3 regions of the Acerihabitans sp. TG2 genome follow, and region 3 is predicted to be linked to each of the others. Evidence: predicted binding sites of a transcription regulator. Region 3 holds the regulator's gene; each other region holds the start of a gene.

Region 1 (6,565 bases), on a different contig from region 3:
ACAGCCATTTTGCCATCCTTTGAGGTAGACAGGCGGTCAGCAGCGCGCCGACAAACGGGACCAGAACAGTCGCAAGGGCTATATTCTCCATAATGAATTTCCTGGCTCCTTAAAGTCCGGTGAGGTAAAAAACAAAGGACAACGCGGCGACGCCGAATCCCAACCAGGTCACGCGCGGAATCAATAAAAAACGTCCGCGCGCCAAGCTGTTTTCAAACAGGGAAGCGAGAATAAATACCACCAGCAATTTAATCATCATGGCGACCAGCGCCCACAGTAAGGCACCGGCAGTGAGTTCGGCCGCGTTGCCGAAGGGAAAAAATACCACCAAAAACAGTTCAGCCATCACCACCTGTTTGAGGCCAAGACCCCATTTCACCAGTGCCAGGCCGGAGCCGCTATACTCCGTTAGCGGGCCCTCTTGCAGCTCTTGCTCTGCTTCCGCTACGTCGAAGGGGATTTTGCCCATTTCGATAAAGGTAGCGAAGCCGCAGGCCAACAGTGCCAGCAGGGTGGCGGTAGGTGATTGCCAACCCGCAGACAGGGTCGCACCGATGGTGCCGATATTGGTGGAACCGGCAATCATCGCCACCACCAGTAGCGCCAGCATCAAGGTGGGCTCCACCAGAACCCCCAACGTCAGCTCGCGGCTGGCGCCGATACCGGCGAAGGTGCTGCCGGTATCGAGCCCGGCCAGCGAGAAAAAGAAGCGAAACAAGGCGAACAGGTACAACAGGGCAATCAGATCCCCCGCCGCGCCAAACGGTGAGAACCGGGTCAATATGGGTAGGGTCATGGCGACCAGCAACATGCTGCCTATCAAGACATAGGGCATGACACGAAATACCGGACCGGCCTGTTCTGGCGCCACGTCCTGGCGCATTAACAGCTTGATCAAATCGCGATAATCTTGCCCGATGCCAGGTCCGCGCCGGGAGTGCATTCGGGCGCGGATTTGGCGTGAAATACCGGTCATTAGCGGGGTTATCGCCAACAGCAGCAGGGCTTGAACCAGCGCAAACAGCCCCATGGTCAGCGACGGCAATGGTTGTATCAACATGGTCTATCTCCTCAGAGGGCGGTGGCAAGCAGCAAGATCACCAGCGCGGCGACCACGTACAGGCAGTAGATACGAAAATCCCCCCCCTGCAACACCTGGACCCTCACCCCTAATCGCTGGGTGATACGTACCAATGGATTAATGATATCGTCATCCCAAAATGGCTCGATCCGGCCGGCGCTTTCAGTCACACGCTCCAATACACGGCGCAGCAGCGGGGAAGGATCAAGCTGGCTGCGCAACCGGTAAAGACCGGAGAACATCACGCGCAGCGGTTGGGTAAAGCTGCCGGCTGACATGGCCATCAGCGGTTCCCAGGCATAACCGCAGGCCCAGGGTTCGCCGTGGCGGCGATAACCCGGCTGATCGCCTTTGCGCAACAGGTAAATGCCCAGCGGAATCAGCGGCAAGGCCAGCAGCAAGATCAATATCAACAAGGGGGACAGCATGGCCTGGCTGGCCTGTTGGGGAATGAGCAGCGTACCTTGCACCACGGTAATCTCATGGGCATGGCTTAAGCCGGCGGCTACGCTGGCCAATATCGGTGCTACCACCGAGGCCCCGGCGCCCAAAGCGACGCACAGCAGCGCCAGCAGCAGCATAGACAGCGTCATTTGCCAAGGCACCTCACGCGCCTGGGAAGCCCGTTCGCTGCGTGGCGCGCCGCAAAAACTGATGCCATAGACTTTAACAAAACACATGGCCGCCAACGCACCTGTGATCGCCAGCATCACGATGGCTACCGGACCGCTCAGTCGCATAATAAAGCTGCCGTCATGGCTCATGGTAAACAGGGATTGGTAGGTGTACCACTCGCTGACAAATCCGTTTAGCGGCGGCAGCGCGGAGATCGCCATACAACCGATCAAAAATGCCACGGCGGTGAGCGGCATCAGCCGGCCCAGTCCCCCCATCTTTTCCATATCCCGGCTGTGCACCCGCCAGATAATCGCACCGGCACCGAGAAACAGTAACCCTTTGAATACGGCATGGTTCAACAGATGGTAGAGTGCGCCAAGCAGGCCCAGCGCGGCCAGTACCGGATGATGGGCGGCAATGCCAATCATGCCCACGCCGACCCCCATCAAAATGATGCCGATGTTTTCCACCGTATGCCAGGCCAGTAAGCGTTTAATATCGTGCTCCGCCAAGGCATAGAGTACCCCAAGCACTGAGGATACTGCGCCAAAGGCCAGCACCATAATGCCCCACCAAAGTTGGCTGGCACCCAGCAGGTCGATCCCCACCTTGATAATGCCGAAGATGCCGATTTTTACCATTACGCCGGACATCAAGGCCGATGCATGAGAAGGGGCCGCGGGATGTGCGCGCGGCAGCCAACTGTGTAATGGCAGCATGCCCGCCTTGGCACCGAAACCAAAAAATGCGAGCAGGAACACCACCGAGGCGGCGGCGGGGGACATGGATAAGGTACGAAACGAGGCAAATTCCAGGCTGCCGCTTTGCCGCCACATCAAGAAGAACGACACCATGATCAGCACCGAACCGGCGTGGGCAATAAAGAAGTAGAGCAGCCCGGCGTTAATTGACTCTTCGTCCTGATCGGCTATCACCAGGAACCAGGACGCCAGCGACATCATTTCGAAGAAAATGATAAACCAGAAGGCATTATCCATCACCACCAGCGTAACCATGGAGGCGATAAACAGGTTCATAAAGAACCCCATTGCCGCCGCGCCCCGGCCTATATATTCACGCACATAGGCAATGGAGTAGAGGGCGCATACGGTCACCAACAAGGAAATCACCAGCAGCATAAAAGCCGCCAGACCGTCCAGGCGCACGCTGAACGCAGCGAAGGGAAAAGGACCGGCGGTGGTATAGGTGAGGGTTTCCCCACTAAGCAGTACCGGTGCGGCGGCCAGCAGGCCGAGGATGCCACCGGCCATCGCCGTCAGGCCGGCGACCCATATTGCCAGATGCTCCTGACGGGCCAGCAACAGCGAGAGCAAACCACCGATAATGTACAGCCCGAGTGAGCCGCTGAGTAACTGAAATGCACTCATATTTACTCCTGCCCTGGGGTCGTGTGGGAAGCGATATCCAAATCGGCGGATAACCCGCGCGCCGCATAAAGACGTCGGCGTTGGTTGGTCTGTTCCACCGCGTCGTCATCCACCAACACCAATGCATTGGTTGGGCAGACCTGGACACATTGCGGACCGTCGGGATGAAAATCGCAAAGATCACATTTCACCGCCACGTTGCGTATTCCGGCATTCCAGGCCAGAAAGGGATTCATGTTTTTTGGACTTTCGGGAACGTCGGCCAGTTGTTGAGACGGAATAAAATGCGTAAACAACGTAGGCATATTGACCGGCGTGCTGCCGGACGGCGTAATGGCACCAAACGGGCAGGCCAGTCCACACAATTTGCAACCGATACACAGGCTCTCATTAAGGATGATGGCGTCGGGGCCAAGGGTAATGGCGTTAACCGGGCAGACACGGGCGCAAGGCGCGTCTTCGCACTGGCGGCAGAGCAAGGGCGCGGTGTATTGGGCAGTACGTGTTACGGACAGTCTGGGATAAGACTGCAACCCTACGGCTTTATGTGCCTCGGTACAGGCGGCCATACAGGTATTACATCCAATACAAAGCTGTGGCTCCGCGATAACAAAGCGGTTCATAACCTTCTCCTCCAGGAGAAACGGATGACAGTCAGGCTGCATGCTGAAAGATGATGCTGGCGAGTAAAGCATATTCCATGCCACTCATGTGGTTATCGGTGGAGAAGGCCGTGGGCGCGGGGTTGCGGCATTATGGGTACTGGCCAAACGCTGTCGGCACCGGTCAATCGTCATAAGTGTCGACCCGGGTTGCCGGTACCGCGTCGTCATAAATGACGAAAGGTGGCGATGACAGCCGATGGGGGAATGGTTGAAAAAACGCTTAATTTAATGAATTGATTTGTATCATAAAATTAACCTACGTGACCATGATAAGCTGGCATCTGTTTTGCAATGATCGCAAGATAAATGACAATCGTCTGAAAGAGGCGGAGTATTGGGCGGAATAAGACATGCATGAATTAACCCTGGCGCAGAACACGCTGGAGATTGTCGAACAGCAAGCGCGATTAAACGGCGCCAGTCGGGTTACCGGCGTCTGGTTGTCCATCGGGGCGTTTTCTTGCGTAGAGGCGGAGTCATTGCAATTTTGCTTTGACATGGTTTGTCGCAACACCTTGGCACAAGGCTGTTCGCTCCATCTGGACGTGCAGGTGGCACAAGCCTGGTGTCGCGCGTGTGAACGGCAGGTGACGTTGCCGGACGCGCCGGTGCTGATCTGCCCGTTGTGCGGCGGCCATGCCCTGCAGACCGACGCCCATGACAATATTCAAATCAAACGTCTTGAAGTGGCCTGAAGTGCCAGCCAATATTGGCGCAATACCCTCAATAGTTCGTCTTGCGGAAAGCCATTACCACTGCAACGGGAAGTATGACGGGTATGTCGACGCGTCAGGTCGACCCGATCCATCGTTAAGCGAGGAAATTATTCATGTGCAGTACCTGCGGTTGCGCCAAAGGCGAACGCCATATTGAGGGTGACGAACCTGTTCAACAAGGTTCTCACCATGAACATGCCCATGAACATGCCCATCCGCATGACCATGCCGACGAGCATGCCGTCAGCCCTGGTGGTCATGAGCATACCCATGATCACATTCACGATCACGCGGCCGGTGACGGTTTCCATGAACATACGCATGATCACATTCACGATCACCGGTCCGATTCGGGCTTACATGGGCATATGCATGGCCATGACCATACATCCGGCTTGCCTCGTCATGCGCAGGGGCATGTCCACACCTCGGACACCGACTCGGTGAAACCGGAGCATCTGGCGGCACGGGCTTACGATCGCTCGTCGGCAGCGCTGGCCTCGCGCCGCGTCACGCTACCCGCCAATGGCGCGGCGGCACCACTGGTGATTCATCATCATCACTACCATGGTGAGGTGCATCACCATTATTACAATGGCTTGCCGCCGGCCGCGTGTCGACCCGAAGAACGGGACGGTAGCTCGATGTCTGGGGCGATACGCCAGGACGATTTGCCCGGCGATCGGTATGATGCTTTGGCTGATGATGGGTATGCCGATCTACACGCGGGTCCGCACGATGATCTGCACTCTGATCTGCATTCTGACCCACACGCTGATTTGCACTATGGACATGGCGAGGCCGGCGTTCATGCTCCTGGTCTTAGCCAGCGGCGCTTGGTGGAAATCGAAATTGATGTGCTGGACAAGAATAATCGCCTGGCGGCGCAGAATCGTGAACATTTCCAGGCGCGTCACATTCTGGCGCTTAATCTGGTGTCCAGCCCAGGTTCGGGTAAAACCACGCTGCTGACTGAAACGCTGCAGCGGCTCAAAGATCGGATAAGTTGCGCGGTCATTGAGGGGGATCAGCAAACTACCAATGACGCCGATCGTATTCGTGCCACCGGCGCTCCCGCGATCCAAGTGAATACCGGCAAAGGCTGTCACCTTGATGCGCAGATGATCCAGGATGCTACCCGCCGGTTGGCACCGCCGGACCACAGCCTGTTGTTTATTGAAAACGTTGGCAATCTGGTTTGCCCGGCGGGTTTTGATCTTGGCGAACGTCACAAGGTGGTGGTGCTTTCCGTCACCGAAGGCGAGGACAAACCGTTAAAATACCCTCATATGTTCGCCGCTGCTGACGTTATGATCCTGAACAAAACGGATTTATTACCCTGGGTTAATTTCAACGTCGACACCTGTATTGCCAACGCCCGCAGGGTCAATCCGGCCATGGTGGTACTGATGCTATCCGCCACCACCGGTGACGGTATGGATACCTGGATCAGCTGGTTGGACGAGCAGCGGGCTAGCTAATCGCTGCGCCGCCAGCATCCGGCGGCCTACCGAGTAACGCCTGACAGAACGGGCTGGAGAAACAACACATGTGTATAGGCATTCCCGGACAGGTTATCACGCTGGACGAAACCAGCCCAGGCAATGCCTGGGTTGACGTCTGCGGCGTCAAGCGGCGGGTGAACGTCCGGCTGGTCTGCGCCGATGCCGCCGCCATGACGGCGCTGCCGGGGCAGTGGGTTTTGGTTCACGTAGGTTTTGCCATGAGCCTGCTTGATGAAAGTGAGGCCAAGGAAACCCTCGACGCGTTGCGGCAAATGGGTGAGATGGAGCCGGATGTGGGTTTGTTCCTGCAAGGAGGCGAGTCCCATGCGGTTCGTTGATGAGTACCGCCAGCCGGAACTGGTCAACGGGCTGGTGGCGCGTATTGCCGAGCGGATGCCACTGACCGGTTATACCGATGCACATCCACTGCAGGTAATGGAAGTCTGCGGCGGACATACTCATGCCATTTTCAAATTTGGCCTCGATAAACTGCTGCCGTCGGCGTTGGAATTCATCCACGGGCCAGGCTGCCCGGTTTGTGTACTGCCGGCCGGCCGTATTGACGCCTGCCTGGAAATCGCACTGCGGCCCG
Region 2 (6,565 bases), on a different contig from region 3:
CTCATGCTCGTGCCATTGATGCTAATGGCAGCGCTATAGAATAGCACTACAAGTTAATGTAAGCTGATAGTGTCAGACTGATTAAAATAATCTATCTTTAAATTGAGCGGGGAAGCTAAGGCATAGTGATTCCCGGCCAAGCCCCGATTTGATTTATAGATGATATCGATTTGTTTAGTGTTAGGAGGGCTGATATGGACGAGTATTCACCCAAACGGCATGATATTGCACAGCTGAAATACCTTTGTGCTAATCTTTACGACGATGGTATCGTCAGCCTGGGCGAGAGTTATCATGGATGGGTTAACGATCCAGCGTCTGTGCTCAATCTACAGATGAATGAATTAATTGACCATATTGCATCCTTTGTGGTCCTTTTTAAGCTGAAACATCATAATGAGAATGACCTTACCGACCACATAGAAACGTTTTTAGACAATACCTTTACCCTATTTAGCGGTTACAGTTTCAATGATCTGGATGTCCAGAGATGGCGTAAGAGCCGTTCTCGTTTATTCGGAACATTCTCAGAGACTGAGGTTTGTATTTCCTGAAATAGTGAATGTATATTCATACACGACATAACAACAAAGGTTACCATGAACAAAATTGATTATTTAATGCGGTTACGTAAATGCAGGACACTCGAGACATTGGAACGGGTGATCGAGAAAAACAAATACGAACTGTCAGATGATGAACTTGAAATATTCAACTCTGCCGCCGACCATAGACTAGCAGAACTCACTATGGATAAGCTCTACGACAAAATTCCCGTTTCGGTTTGGAAGTATGTTCGTTAAACCGCAGTGACTCGATACTTAGCATTAACATTAATAAATGTATGTATTCATATAAAAATTTTAAACACCCGCACCTTTAGGATAACCGTGTTTGGTTGCCTCGTTTTTTTGCCTACTTGGCGTTAACCATCGACTCCGTAGGTCGGTGAACAATGTCAGCAAAAACCTTCAGCATTGAGCACGAAAAATAGGCCGTAGGATTAATCCCGGATGATTGGCGCTATGTCAGTGATTAATTTCATTTAGTGAGTTCCCGCAAAAATCATTCAGCCGCTGAGACAACTTGGAAATATTTCAGTTCGGTGTTTTCATCCGCACAATTTGCACAATAGGGGATAGTACTGCATGAATTTATCAAGCACCTTCCATTATTTGATTTGAGTGTTCACGCGGTGTTTGAACGACGGTGATCAGTTTATGGCTATTAACCATAATTTAACATTAATACAGTGAATGATTGCCAGCATTCAATCAGCTTAACGTTGCTAAAATTCGATCAATATGGCTAAAAAACGTGCGTCGTTATGGGTTAAAAGACATCCGAGGGACATGACTTAAATGGGTGGAGGCCCTGCCAGCAACATCCCGGCACACACATCACCTGCTACGGCTGCTTCCTTCCGGACCTGACCGAGTTCACAAGTTAGTATTGCGGGAGCACCGACAGGGCCTCCATTGACGGCCCGTTTTTCACGAGCGCGGGGCATTATCAATGATGGCAAGATCAAATGCAAGCCGATACGCTTCAAGCGCTGTTTTCTTGGACAATCCGCTTAGGACGGCGCGGCGAAAGACTTTTTTTGCTTTCTGCCTCTCATGCGCTATGCCATTATAAAACTGTTATTTACTCTAGCCGGCTTATCTTGTGATTACCGAACCCATAGACAGCTTTCGCCAACGCGTATTCCACATTATTGATGCCATCCCTTATGGCAAGCTGACCACTTACGGCGAGGTCGCGCGCCTGGCCGGTTCGCCCCGCGCCGCCAGGCAGGTGGGGGGGATCCTAAGCCGACTCCCCTGCGGTAGCCGATTACCCTGGCATCGGGTTGTTAACCGTCATGGTGCAATTTCCCTTGCGGGAGACGGTTTTATTCGCCAAAAAGCTGCGCTTGAAGCGGAAGGCGTAAAAGTGGATAACGATGGCCGGATTGCGTTGGCCGACTACCGTTGGTTACGTTAGGCCAGCACGGTTTGATACACTAGCCTGGTACATAAAAAACGCTCCGCGAGGAGCGCTTAGGCTTATTAAACAGCTGAGTATTGACATGCTGACAAGGGTTATAGCGGGTTAGGCTCAGTAGGCACTGCCTGATGATGTCACCGGTGTAGGAGACGTCATGGGTGCCGTTGTTGACGTAGCCACAGTTCGGGTGGGCATCGCTACGGCCGGAACCGGTACTAAGATCAAATCCTGCGTGGTATTGCCATTAGTGACCACCATTTTAACCTGTTCCGTAATAAACATTAACCGCCCATCGATAGTGATAGCAGCGCTGAGCAGGATTCGTGCGTTGGGTTGAATCTGCGCTGGGTTGAACGGTAAAACGAAACTAAAGGGTGCCTGTTTGCCTTCCGTACGCATGACTTTTTGAGAAATCACGGTGGACGGAGTATCGCTAATAGAGGCATCTGACAGCGTGACTGTCAGCACGGAATTCGGCGGCAGCGCAACTGATTGTCGGATACTAACAATACCTGTCACTGCCGGTTGGCGAATTGCAGCCGCTTGCTCGACGGTAGCGGGAGTGTTGGCGGTAGGTGTGGGGACAGTTTTTCCTTGATCCGCACATCCGGCCAGGGTAACCGATAACGCGGCGCCACCTAGTATTTGCCAAAGTTTCATGATTTACCTCTCCGTCTTATTATTAGCTCATCAGTTCACCACTATTTGATGATGAACGCGTAGTGGTCAAGACCACTTTATAGAATAAGCATGGCACAGGATCCCGATATTTTCCTGCCGGTTATGGCCGTACTTGTCAGGTTTCAGACGCGGTTGAACTAAAACGCAATACAATAACGCCTTAACGACATCCCCTACCCCGCGCTATCATCCTTAAAGGCTAAGTCTACAACGGAGCATTTTTATGAGTCAGCAACTCGACCACCTGTTAACACTCATACAACTGGAAAAAATTGAACAGTGCCTCTTTCGTGGTCAAAGCGAGGATATAGGGCGCCCGCAGGTATTTGGCGGCCAGGTTGTGGCGCAGGCGTTGTTTGCCGCCAGACAAACCGTGCCAGCCGATCGTCATGTTCACTCATTCCACAGTTACTTCTTACGCCCGGGTGACGTTACCCAACCTATTATCTATCAATCCGTCAACCTAAGAGACGGTAAAAGTTTCAGTGCCCGCGAGGTTAACGCCAGCCAGAATGGCGAAACCCTCTTCTCTCTCACCGCCTCTTTTCAAACCGGTGAGCAAGGATTTGAACATCAGAATTCGATGCCTGACGTCCCGCCGCCGGAAGCGTTACGCTCGGAGCAGAATATTGCGCGCCAGCTATCTGCCAGCCTGCCGGCAGGAATACGGGAAAAGATAACTCGAGATCGGCCCATTGAGATGCGCCCTGTGACATTTCACAATCCGTTCCAGGGTATACAAGAAAAACCGCAGCGTTATATTTGGCTACGTGCCCGAGGTCATTTGCCCGATGACCGCGACTGCCATGAATATCTCTTAGGCTACGCCTCGGATTTTAATTTCCTGCCCACGGCGCTTCAACCTCATGGCCGTGGTTTTATGGAGCCGGGAATACAAATAGCCACTATCGACCACTCCATGTGGTTTCATCGACCGTTCCGCATCGACGATTGGTTATTATATGCTGTCGACAGCCCATCCGCTTGTGGCGCACGAGGGTTTGTTCGGGGTCAGATTTTTAGCCGCGATGGCATTCTGGTGGCGTCTACCGCGCAGGAAGGTGTCATCCGGCAGGTGGCCTTGGACAATTAACCAAAAAAAACAGGGACGAGTAGCTCGCCCCTGTTGATCATTACGTCTGGTTTGCCCACTGCCGGTCACCCAGCGACGGGCCGCAAACAATAATTATTCGTTGTAAGCATTTTCGCCATGGCTGTTGACGTCCAGACCTTCGCGTTCCTGTTCTTCGGATACACGCAGTCCAACCACCATATCGGCAATTTTGAAACCGATAAAAGCCACCACGCCGGACCACACCAGACAGACGATGACGCTAAACAACTGAATCCATACCTGATGACCCATGGTGACGCCCGCAGCGTAACCTACACCGCCCAAAGAGGCGGAAGTGAATACGCCAGTCAGTAGGCAACCTACGATACCGCATACGCCATGCACACCAAACACGTCGCAAACGTCATCGACACGCAGCCATTTCTTCAGGGCAACCACACCCCACAGACCGGCAACACCGCCCACCAGGCCGATGACCAGCGCGCCACCAACACCGACAGTACCCGCAGCCGGGGTAATGGCAACCAGACCGGCGATACAACCGGAACACGCCCCCAACAGTGATGGCTTGCCACGCAGCATCCACTCAACGAAGACCCATGATAAAATGGCACCGGCGGTGGCCATTACGGTATTAACAAACGCCAGAGCGGCGATTTCATTCGCAGCACCCGCTGAACCGGCATTAAAACCGAACCAGCCTACATACAGAATGGCAGTACCGGTGAAGACCATCGGCAAGTTATGCGGTTTAAACGCTTCCTTACCAAAACCGGAACGTTTACCTAACATGTAAGCGCCAACCAAACCTGCACTGGCAGCATTGATATGCACCACGGTACCACCGGCAAAGTCCAATGCGCCTTGGGCAGCCAGATAACCACCGGCCCAAACCATATGCGCCATAGGCAGATAAGAGAATGTTAGCCACACCACCACAAAAATCAGTACGGCCGAGAATCGAGCACGCTCAGCTATCGCGCCGACGATCAAACCGACGGTGATACACGCAAATGAAGCTTGGTATGACACGTGAATCAATTGATAGAACGTGCCGCTGAGCGAGGTAAGTTCGATATTTTTCAACATCGCCCAGCCAAAACCGCCAAAGAAAGGATTACCTTCGCTGAAGGCCACTGAATAGCCATAGATCAGCCACAACACACACACCAGGGCAAACGTCACAGAGACCTGCGTGAGCATCGACAACACATTTTTGGCGCGCAACAGGCCACCGTAAAACAAAGCGATCCCGGGTAACGTCATAAACAGCACTAATGCGGTACAGATCATCATAAACGCATTGTCGGCCTTATCAGCAACCGGTGCTGCGGCCATGGCCCATGTTGGTAATAACGCTAGCGCGCCCAGGCCAGTTAATGAAACAAGTTTCTTCATTTTTATTCATCCCTATCCACGAATTTCGCGCGTGTCGTTAAAGTGCTGCTTCGTCAGACTCACCGGTACGAATCCGGATGACCCGTTGTAACTCCGCAACAAAAATCTTGCCGTCGCCGATTTTGCCGGTGTAAGCCGCTTTACTTATAACATCGATAACTTCATCGAGCTGATCATCGGCAATAGCGATATCAATTTTTACCTTTGGCAGAAAGTTCACGCTGTATTCGGCACCACGATAAAGCTCGGCGTGGCCTTTTTGCCTTCCAAACCCTTTCACCTCGGTGACCGTTAGCCCTTGTATTCCAACAGCAGAGAGTGCTTCACGCACATCTTCCAATTTAAATGGTTTTATCACCACGGTTACCAGCTTCATATATTCCCCCTAAAGAATTTGGATCCGAACTCGTGACTACTACGCCTGATTAAAGCAAAGCATGTGCCATAAATGTTTTGTAATCAAAATTTACCCTTGGTCGCCTGACAATGGAGCACAAACCGGCCCTGGCCGATATTTAGCGGTTGGTATTCATCATAACTTACCCAGAACATGCACCAAAAAAGAGCGATAGTCCCATAATAGTGCAGACAGGTGACATTTTTAGCAGCTACTGCGCAATACCGGTGCGTCTTATTCATAAGAGGATTTCCACGAATAACCGCATAAGACAGACAGATAGTGGGGAGGGAGGTAAGGAGGCAGCGCCGTTAAAGGGCCGGCGCTGCACCATCAGGTTCATATGGCGGGGGTACTGACCACATTTGTTTCGTCATTGGTATCGAGCGCCATGCCGGCTTGTTGTAGTTGGTACATTTGAAAATAGCGGCCCCGGCGTTGCAGCAATGCCTCATGGGATCCTTGCTCAACCGCTTCTCCACGATGCAAAACCACAATATTATCCGCATCGACAATGGTAGATAACCGATGGGCAATCACCACCATTGTTGTTTGGTGGCGAATCGCCGCAAGCGCCCGCGCAATGGCCTGTTCGGTACCGGAATCGATATTGGCTGTGGCTTCATCAAGGATCAAAATCTCCGGTGTGAGAACCAATACCCTAGCCAAGGCCAGCAATTGTTTTTGTCCCACTGACAGAGTATTGCCCTGCTCGCCGAGCATAGTGTGGATGCCCGCAGACATCCCTCGCACCAGTTCCGCCAGTTGAACCTGTTCTAGAACGTGCCAAGCTTGGGATTCACTGATATCGCGGCCAAGAGTGATATTAGTCAATACCGTTTCCGCCATAACGTTCGGATCCTGCTGAACCATGGCCACGCCTTGACGCAATACCCGGTGTGACAAATTGGCAATCGGCCGCCCGTCCAGCAACAGCTCACCTTGTTGTAATGGATAATACCCCATGAGTAAATTGGCCAGTGTGCTTTTGCCGCTACCAGTATGTCCCACCAAAGCAACAAAAC
Region 3 (6,565 bases):
AAGATACGCAAACTCACCGACATTTTACTTTTGTGCCGCAGACAGTCAAAATTAGATCTTGGCGCCTTTGCCCACGCCAAGCCTGACTCATTCCGGTAACCACGATGGCGCCGATAGCCCAGGATTTCTTAGTAATCAAGGACTTTACATGCTTTTTTCCACGTCATTATTAATTATCGGCCTTATTCTACTGGTTTATGGCGCGGATAGATTGGTTTACAGTGCTGCCATCATCAGTCGTTCGCTGGGGGTACCGCCATGGCTCATCGGTTGTACCATTGTGGCGTTCGGCACCTCAGTGCCCGAAATGCTGGTTTCGGTCACCGCGGCACTGAATCATCAAATCGATATGACCGTGGGCAATATCATCGGTTCCAATATTACCAATATATTACTGATAGTGGGGGGGGCGGCGCTGGTTAAGCCGATCACCTTCCATTCGGATATTGTCCGGCGGGAACTGCCGCTCATGTTAGTGGCAACGGTACTGTGCGGCCTGGTACTGGCAGATCACACCTTGAGCCGGGTGGATGGTATGATATTGTTACTGGCTGCGGTGGGTTACGTGGCCGCCGTAGTGCGTATCTCACGCCCGGCGCTGTGTGATGGTAGCGACAGTTTGACCCGCGAGCAGTTGGCGGAGCTGCCTTCGGACAGCAGTAATACCGTCGCGGTGTTGTGGTTGGCCCTGGCGTTTATCATCATGCCCATATCCGCCCATATCGTGATCGATAATGCCAGCGTGCTAGCGCGCCACCTGGGTGCCAGCGATCTGGTTATCGGCCTCACGGTAGTGGCGGTGGGGACCAGCCTGCCAGAGCTGGCTACCGTTATCGCCGGCGCGCTTAAAGGTGAAAACGATATTGCCCTTGGCAATCTCATCGGCTCGAATATTGTAAACAGTGTTATGGTGCTGGGCGTTCCGGCGCTGCTCTCTCCCGGCCCGTTCAATCCGCTGGCGTTTACCCGAGATTACTGGGTAATGCTGGCCGCCAGCGTGGTATTGATGCTTTTTTGTCTGGGAAAGCGCCGCAGAATCGGTTCCGCCATGGGCGCTCTGTTATTATGTGGATTTGCCGCCTATCTGACGGTGTTGTTTATTTAGCCCGGACATAAAACCGGGTACCTCAGGATGAATTTATGTCACATATATCATTAGCGCCGGATTTCGATTTTCCGGCCGCCGGTAAGAGAGTCCTCGCGGACGAGCGTGCAGGGTTGGCGCAACTAGATCAATATATCAATGATGATTTTCGTCGCGCCTGTGAAAAAATATTCTACTGCAGCGGCAAAGTCGTGGTGATGGGGATGGGCAAATCGGGACATATCGGCCGTAAAATGGCGGCAACGTTCGCCAGTACCGGCACTCCGTCCTTTTTTGTCCATCCTGGCGAAGCGAGCCACGGCGACTTGGGGATGGTATCCCCTCAGGACGTGATCATTGCGCTGTCCAATTCCGGTGAATCCGATGAAGTGCTGGCGTTGATCCCGGTGCTCAAACGCCAACATATTCCATTGATTTGCATGACCGGCAATCCAGAAAGCACCATGGGCAAAGCGGCGGATATTCATATCTGCGTCCATGTCCCGGTGGAAGCCTGTCCACTGGGCCTGGCACCGACCACCAGCACCACCGCCGCGCTGGTGATGGGTGATGCATTAGCGGTGGCGCTGCTACAAGCCCGTGGTTTCACCGCCGAGGACTTTGCGCTTTCCCATCCCGGCGGTGCCCTTGGCCGCAAGCTATTGCTACGGGTATCCGATATCATGCATAACGGCGATGATATTCCGCTCACGCGGCGCGATGCCACACTGCGTGATGCGTTATTGGAAATGACCCGCAAAAGCCTCGGTATGACGGTTATCTGCGATGAGCAGCGCAACATTGAAGGTATTTTTACTGACGGGGACTTGCGCCGGGTGTTTGATATGGGCATTGACCTCAACCAGGCGCGAATCGCCGATCTGATGACCCCCGGCGGCATCCGCGTCATGCCGACTATCCTGGCGGTAGATGCACTGAATTTAATGCAGTCACGCCACATCACTTCGGTGCTGGTGGCGGACGGGAACCGGCTGGTAGGCGTGGTGCATATGCATGATATGCTGCGGGCCGGGGTTATTTGATAAGGAAAACGTCATGCAAGATATACCACGCCATAATGGGCCCAGTATAGCGACCTGTTACGGTCCGGTCGATTCGCGGGTATTGCACAGTGCCGCCAGTATCCGTCTGCTGATTTGCGATGTGGACGGCGTGCTGTCTGACGGCCTGATTTATCAAGGTAACCACGGCGAAGAGCTAAAAGCGTTTAACGTGCGCGACGGCTATGGGATTCGCTGCTTACTGACAACGGGTATCGAGGTCGCTATTATTACCGGCCGATCCGCCAAACTCGTGCAAGATCGTTGCAAAACGCTGGGTATTAGCCACCTTTATCAGGGCCAATCGGATAAGCTTTTGGCCTTTGAGTCCCTATTAGGTAAACTGTCCTTAACAGCCGATCAGGTTGCGTATATCGGCGACGATCTGATTGATTGGCCGGTCATGGCGCGAGTCGGATTAAGCGTCGCCGTAGCCGATGCTCACCCGCTGCTGCTGCCCAGAGCTGATTACGTAACACGGATTGCCGGCGGACGCGGCGCGGTGCGCGAAGTATGCGATCTGGTGCTATTGGCACAAGGCAAGCTTGAGGATGCCAAAGGGCAGTCGGTATGAGCAAAATAAAAATAGGGATTACCGTACTGCTGCTATTAGTGGCATTGGTGTTAATCGGCCTCAATCTGACGGGTACGCATAGCGAGACGTCTCAGGTGGTAACCGACACCGGCGAACCCACCTACCAAAGTCAGCATACCGTCACCCTGGTATATAACCCGGTGGGTGGATTGAACTATAAGCTGGTTGCCGAGCACGTCCAGCAGTTTGCCGTAGAGCAAGTCACCTGGTTTACCCGGCCGGTGGCGACAATGTACGATGAGAACAAGATTGCAACCTGGACGGTCAGATCCGATCGTGCCAAGCTGACCAATGACAAAATGCTGTATTTGTATGGCCATGTCGAAGTCGATAGTCTGACCGACACCTCGCAATTACAACATATCAGGACGGATAATGCGGTGGTCAATCTTGTTACGCAGGATGTCTCCTCTGATGACGAAGTGACATTATCTGGCATCGGATTTAGTTCCAAGGGCATGAAAATGCGCGGAAATTTACGAAAAAAGACGGCTGAACTGCTTGATAAGGTTAAAACCTCTTATGAAATCCAAAACAAAAAATAATATTTACCGTATTGTTACCGCTGGCGCACTGCTGCTGGGTTGCGCCAACGCGCTGGCGCTTACCGGCGATACCAATCAGCCGATTAAGATCGATTCCGCACAGCAGTCCGTGGATATGCTGACCAATACCGTAACCTTAACCGGTTCGGTGATTGTCAAACAAGGTTCCATCGATATTCGGGCGGATAAAGTCGTTATTACCCGCCCCAACGGCGAACAGGGCAAAGAAGTGGTGGAAGGTTTCGGTAATCCGGTCACCTTTTACCAGCTCCAGGACAACGGTAAACCGATCAAAGGCCACGCGCAGAAAATCCGCTATGAGGTGGCCAACGATTTTGTCGTTTTGACCGGAGACGCTTATCTTGAACAGCTGGACAGCAGTGTTAAAGGCGACCGGATAACCTATTTGGTGAAAAAACAGCAAATGGAAGCCTTTAGCGATAAGGGTAAACGGGTCACCACCGTACTGGTGCCTTCCCAGTTGCAGAATAAACAGCCGGCAAAGGCCGCGTCGTCACCCAAATCCGGCAATCAATAAGAGTAACCGAGCCTATGGCAACATTAATCGCAGAAAACCTGGCCAAAGCCTATAAAGGCCGCCACGTAGTGGAAGACGTCAGCCTTAAGGTCAACTCAGGGGAGATTGTGGGGCTACTGGGTCCGAACGGCGCGGGCAAAACCACCACGTTTTATATGGTGGTGGGTATCATCCAACGTGACGCCGGGCGCATTATCATCGATGACGAAGATATTAGCCTCTTGCCGCTGCATACCCGCGCCCGGCGAGGCATTGGCTATTTGCCGCAGGAAGCGTCGATTTTCCGGCGCCTGAGCGTGTATGATAATCTGATGGCGATCTTGCAGATCAGAAACGACATCAACGCCGCGCAGCGTGAAGACCGCGCCAACGCACTGATGGAAGAGTTCCATATTGCCCACCTGCGTGACAATCTTGGCCAATCGCTATCAGGCGGGGAACGTCGGCGGGTGGAAATCGCTCGCGCCCTGGCGGCCAACCCTAAATTTATCCTGCTCGATGAACCCTTCGCCGGTGTAGATCCCATTTCCGTGATCGATATTAAAAAAATCATTGAGCATTTGCGCGATAGCGGACTCGGCGTATTGATTACCGACCACAACGTGCGCGAGACGCTGGACGTCTGTGAGCGCGCCTATATTGTCAGCCAAGGGCATCTTATCGCCCATGGTACACCGGCTGAAATACTGCAGGACGAGCAGGTGAAACGGGTTTATCTGGGCGAAGAGTTCCGCCTCTGATAAGGTGTCCTGATGTGAAAGGCCGATAAGGTTAATTGACGTATTATATGAAGCAAGGTTTGCAACTCAGGTTTAGTCAGCAACTGGCAATGACTCCACAATTACAACAGGCAATTCGCTTGTTGCAATTGTCTACGCTTGAACTCCAGCAGGAAATACAAACTGCACTGGAAAGCAATCCTTTGCTTGAGCAAACTGATGTCCATGAAGAAATAGAGGCCCAGGAAACCCCTGATAGCGAGTCGCTCGATACCCGCGAAGCGATGGAACAAAAGGATATGCCGGAAGAACTGCCGCTGGATGCCACTTGGGACGAGATGTACTCAGCGGGCACACCATCCGGTACCGGCACCGATTATCGCGATGAAGAGCTGCCGGTTTACCAGGGTGAGACCATCCAGACCCTGCAGGATTACCTGATGTGGCAAGTGGAACTGACGCCATTTTCCGATACCGATATTGCCATCGCCACCTCGATTGTTGACGCGGTAGATGAAACCGGTTATCTCACCGTGCCGCTGGAAGATATTCTCGAGTGTATCGGCGACGACAGTGTGACCATGGACGAAGTAGAAGCCGTGCTCAAACGAGTACAACGTTTCGATCCGATCGGCGTGGCAGCGCGGGATTTACGTGATTGCCTGTTAATCCAGCTGTCTCAGCTATCGAAGGATTTCCCCTACATCAATGAAGCCCGACTGATTGTCAGTGACTACCTTGATCTGTTGGCCAGCCATGATTTCCGCACCCTGCTGCGCTCCACCCGGTTAAAGGAAGAGGCGTTGAAATCCGCCATGGCGCTGATTCAGTCGTTGGATCCGCGGCCAGGTCAATCCATCAACACCACGGAATCACAGTATGTGATCCCTGACGTGTTGGTACGCAAAGTGCACGGTCGCTGGACGGTGGAGCTTAATACCGACAGCGTGCCCACACTGAAAATCAACCAGCAATACGCCGCCTTGGGCAATACCATACGCAACGACTCGGACGGCCAGTTTATCCGCAGTCATTTACAAGAAGCGCGTTGGTTGATCAAAAGCCTGGAAAGTCGTAATGATACCCTGTTGAAAGTGACCCGGTGTATTGTGCAGCAGCAGCAAGCCTTTTTCGAACAAGGTGAGGAATTTATGCGCCCGATGGTGCTGGCGGATATTGCCCAAGCGGTGGAAATGCATGAATCGACAATATCCCGCGTCACCACACAAAAGTATTTACACAGCCCACGGGGCATTTTTGAACTTAAGTATTTTTTCTCCAGTCACGTGAATACCGAGGGGGGAGGCGAAGCCTCTTCCACGGCCATTCGGGCCTTGGTGAGAAAATTAATTGCCGCAGAAAACCCGGCAAAGCCGCTTAGCGATAGTAAGTTAACAACCCTGCTATCCGATCAGGGAATCATGGTGGCGCGGCGCACCGTAGCAAAATACCGAGAGTCTTTGTCCATCCCGCCGTCAAACCAGCGTAAACAATTGGTTTGACCTATACAGAGAAGGAAGACACTATGCAGCTGAATATTACCGGACAGCGTGTTGAAATTACTGATGCTTTGCGTGATTTTGTGACCTCGAAATTTGCCAAACTGGAACAGTACTTTGACCGGATCAATCAAGTTTATATTGTTCTGAAGATTGAAAAAGTCCAGCAAATTGCCGAAGCGACGGTGCATGTCAACGGTGGTGAACTACACGCAACGTCGGAGGCGCAGGATATGTATGCCGCCATCGATTTGTTGATCGACAAGCTGGCACGTCAGTTGAACAAACATAAAGATAAGCTAAAGCAATACTGAATTGATTGTAGCCATCATCGCTACGAAACCTCACATCGGCTCATTATATATACCCGATAGATTTCAAGCGGCAGGCAGGCGGCAAGCGAATGACAAATCTGTCTGGAACAGATTTGAACAGCGCCTGCGCTGGCCCGAGGGCTGAGCCTCAGGATGAGGCTCATAAGCCCCGATAAGCTTACACTGGTAAGTGATTCGGGTGAACGAGCG

What was found. The regulator sigma-54, encoded in region 3, starts transcription at its own class of promoters, with help from an activator protein. The targets are predictions, from matches to a motif close to GTTGGCACANNTTTCGCTNT.
Positions count from the first base shown of each region.
Region 1: a site for sigma-54 is predicted at 4,026-4,045, ahead of hypA (hydrogenase maturation nickel metallochaperone HypA). Genes of this name have one in related genera too.
Region 2: a site for sigma-54 is predicted at 5,571-5,590, ahead of glnK (P-II family nitrogen regulator). Genes of this name have one in related genera too.

Region 1 is NZ_JAYGJO010000012.1:55,894-62,458, reverse strand. Features, by position in the region: gene SJI19_RS12525 (hydrogenase 4 subunit D) at 1-91, opposite strand, end outside; gene SJI19_RS12520 (respiratory chain complex I subunit 1 family protein) at 110-1,060, opposite strand; gene hyfB (hydrogenase 4 subunit B) at 1,072-3,087, opposite strand; gene SJI19_RS12510 (4Fe-4S dicluster domain-containing protein) at 3,090-3,710, opposite strand; gene hypA (hydrogenase maturation nickel metallochaperone HypA) at 4,103-4,447, shown strand; gene hypB (hydrogenase nickel incorporation protein HypB) at 4,582-5,949, shown strand; gene hypC (HypC/HybG/HupF family hydrogenase formation chaperone) at 6,018-6,311, shown strand; gene hypD (hydrogenase formation protein HypD) at 6,298-6,565, shown strand, end outside.
Region 2 is NZ_JAYGJO010000008.1:124,115-130,679, reverse strand. Features, by position in the region: gene tomB (Hha toxicity modulator TomB) at 195-554, shown strand; gene SJI19_RS09740 (HHA domain-containing protein) at 600-803, shown strand; RNA gene ffs (signal recognition particle sRNA small type) at 1,373-1,469, opposite strand; gene SJI19_RS09730 (MGMT family protein) at 1,669-1,986, shown strand; gene SJI19_RS09725 (YbaY family lipoprotein) at 2,101-2,649, opposite strand; gene tesB (acyl-CoA thioesterase II) at 2,894-3,763, shown strand; gene amtB (ammonium transporter AmtB) at 3,857-5,143, opposite strand; gene glnK (P-II family nitrogen regulator) at 5,181-5,519, opposite strand; gene SJI19_RS09705 (SmdB family multidrug efflux ABC transporter permease/ATP-binding protein) at 5,880-6,565, opposite strand, start outside.
Region 3 is NZ_JAYGJO010000006.1:55,428-61,992, reverse strand. Features, by position in the region: gene SJI19_RS07300 (calcium/sodium antiporter) at 149-1,105, shown strand; gene kdsD (arabinose-5-phosphate isomerase KdsD) at 1,141-2,127, shown strand; gene kdsC (3-deoxy-manno-octulosonate-8-phosphatase KdsC) at 2,141-2,719, shown strand; gene lptC (LPS export ABC transporter periplasmic protein LptC) at 2,716-3,285, shown strand; gene lptA (lipopolysaccharide ABC transporter substrate-binding protein LptA) at 3,263-3,823, shown strand; gene lptB (LPS export ABC transporter ATP-binding protein) at 3,838-4,563, shown strand; gene rpoN (RNA polymerase factor sigma-54) at 4,611-6,044, shown strand; gene hpf (ribosome hibernation promoting factor) at 6,068-6,355, shown strand.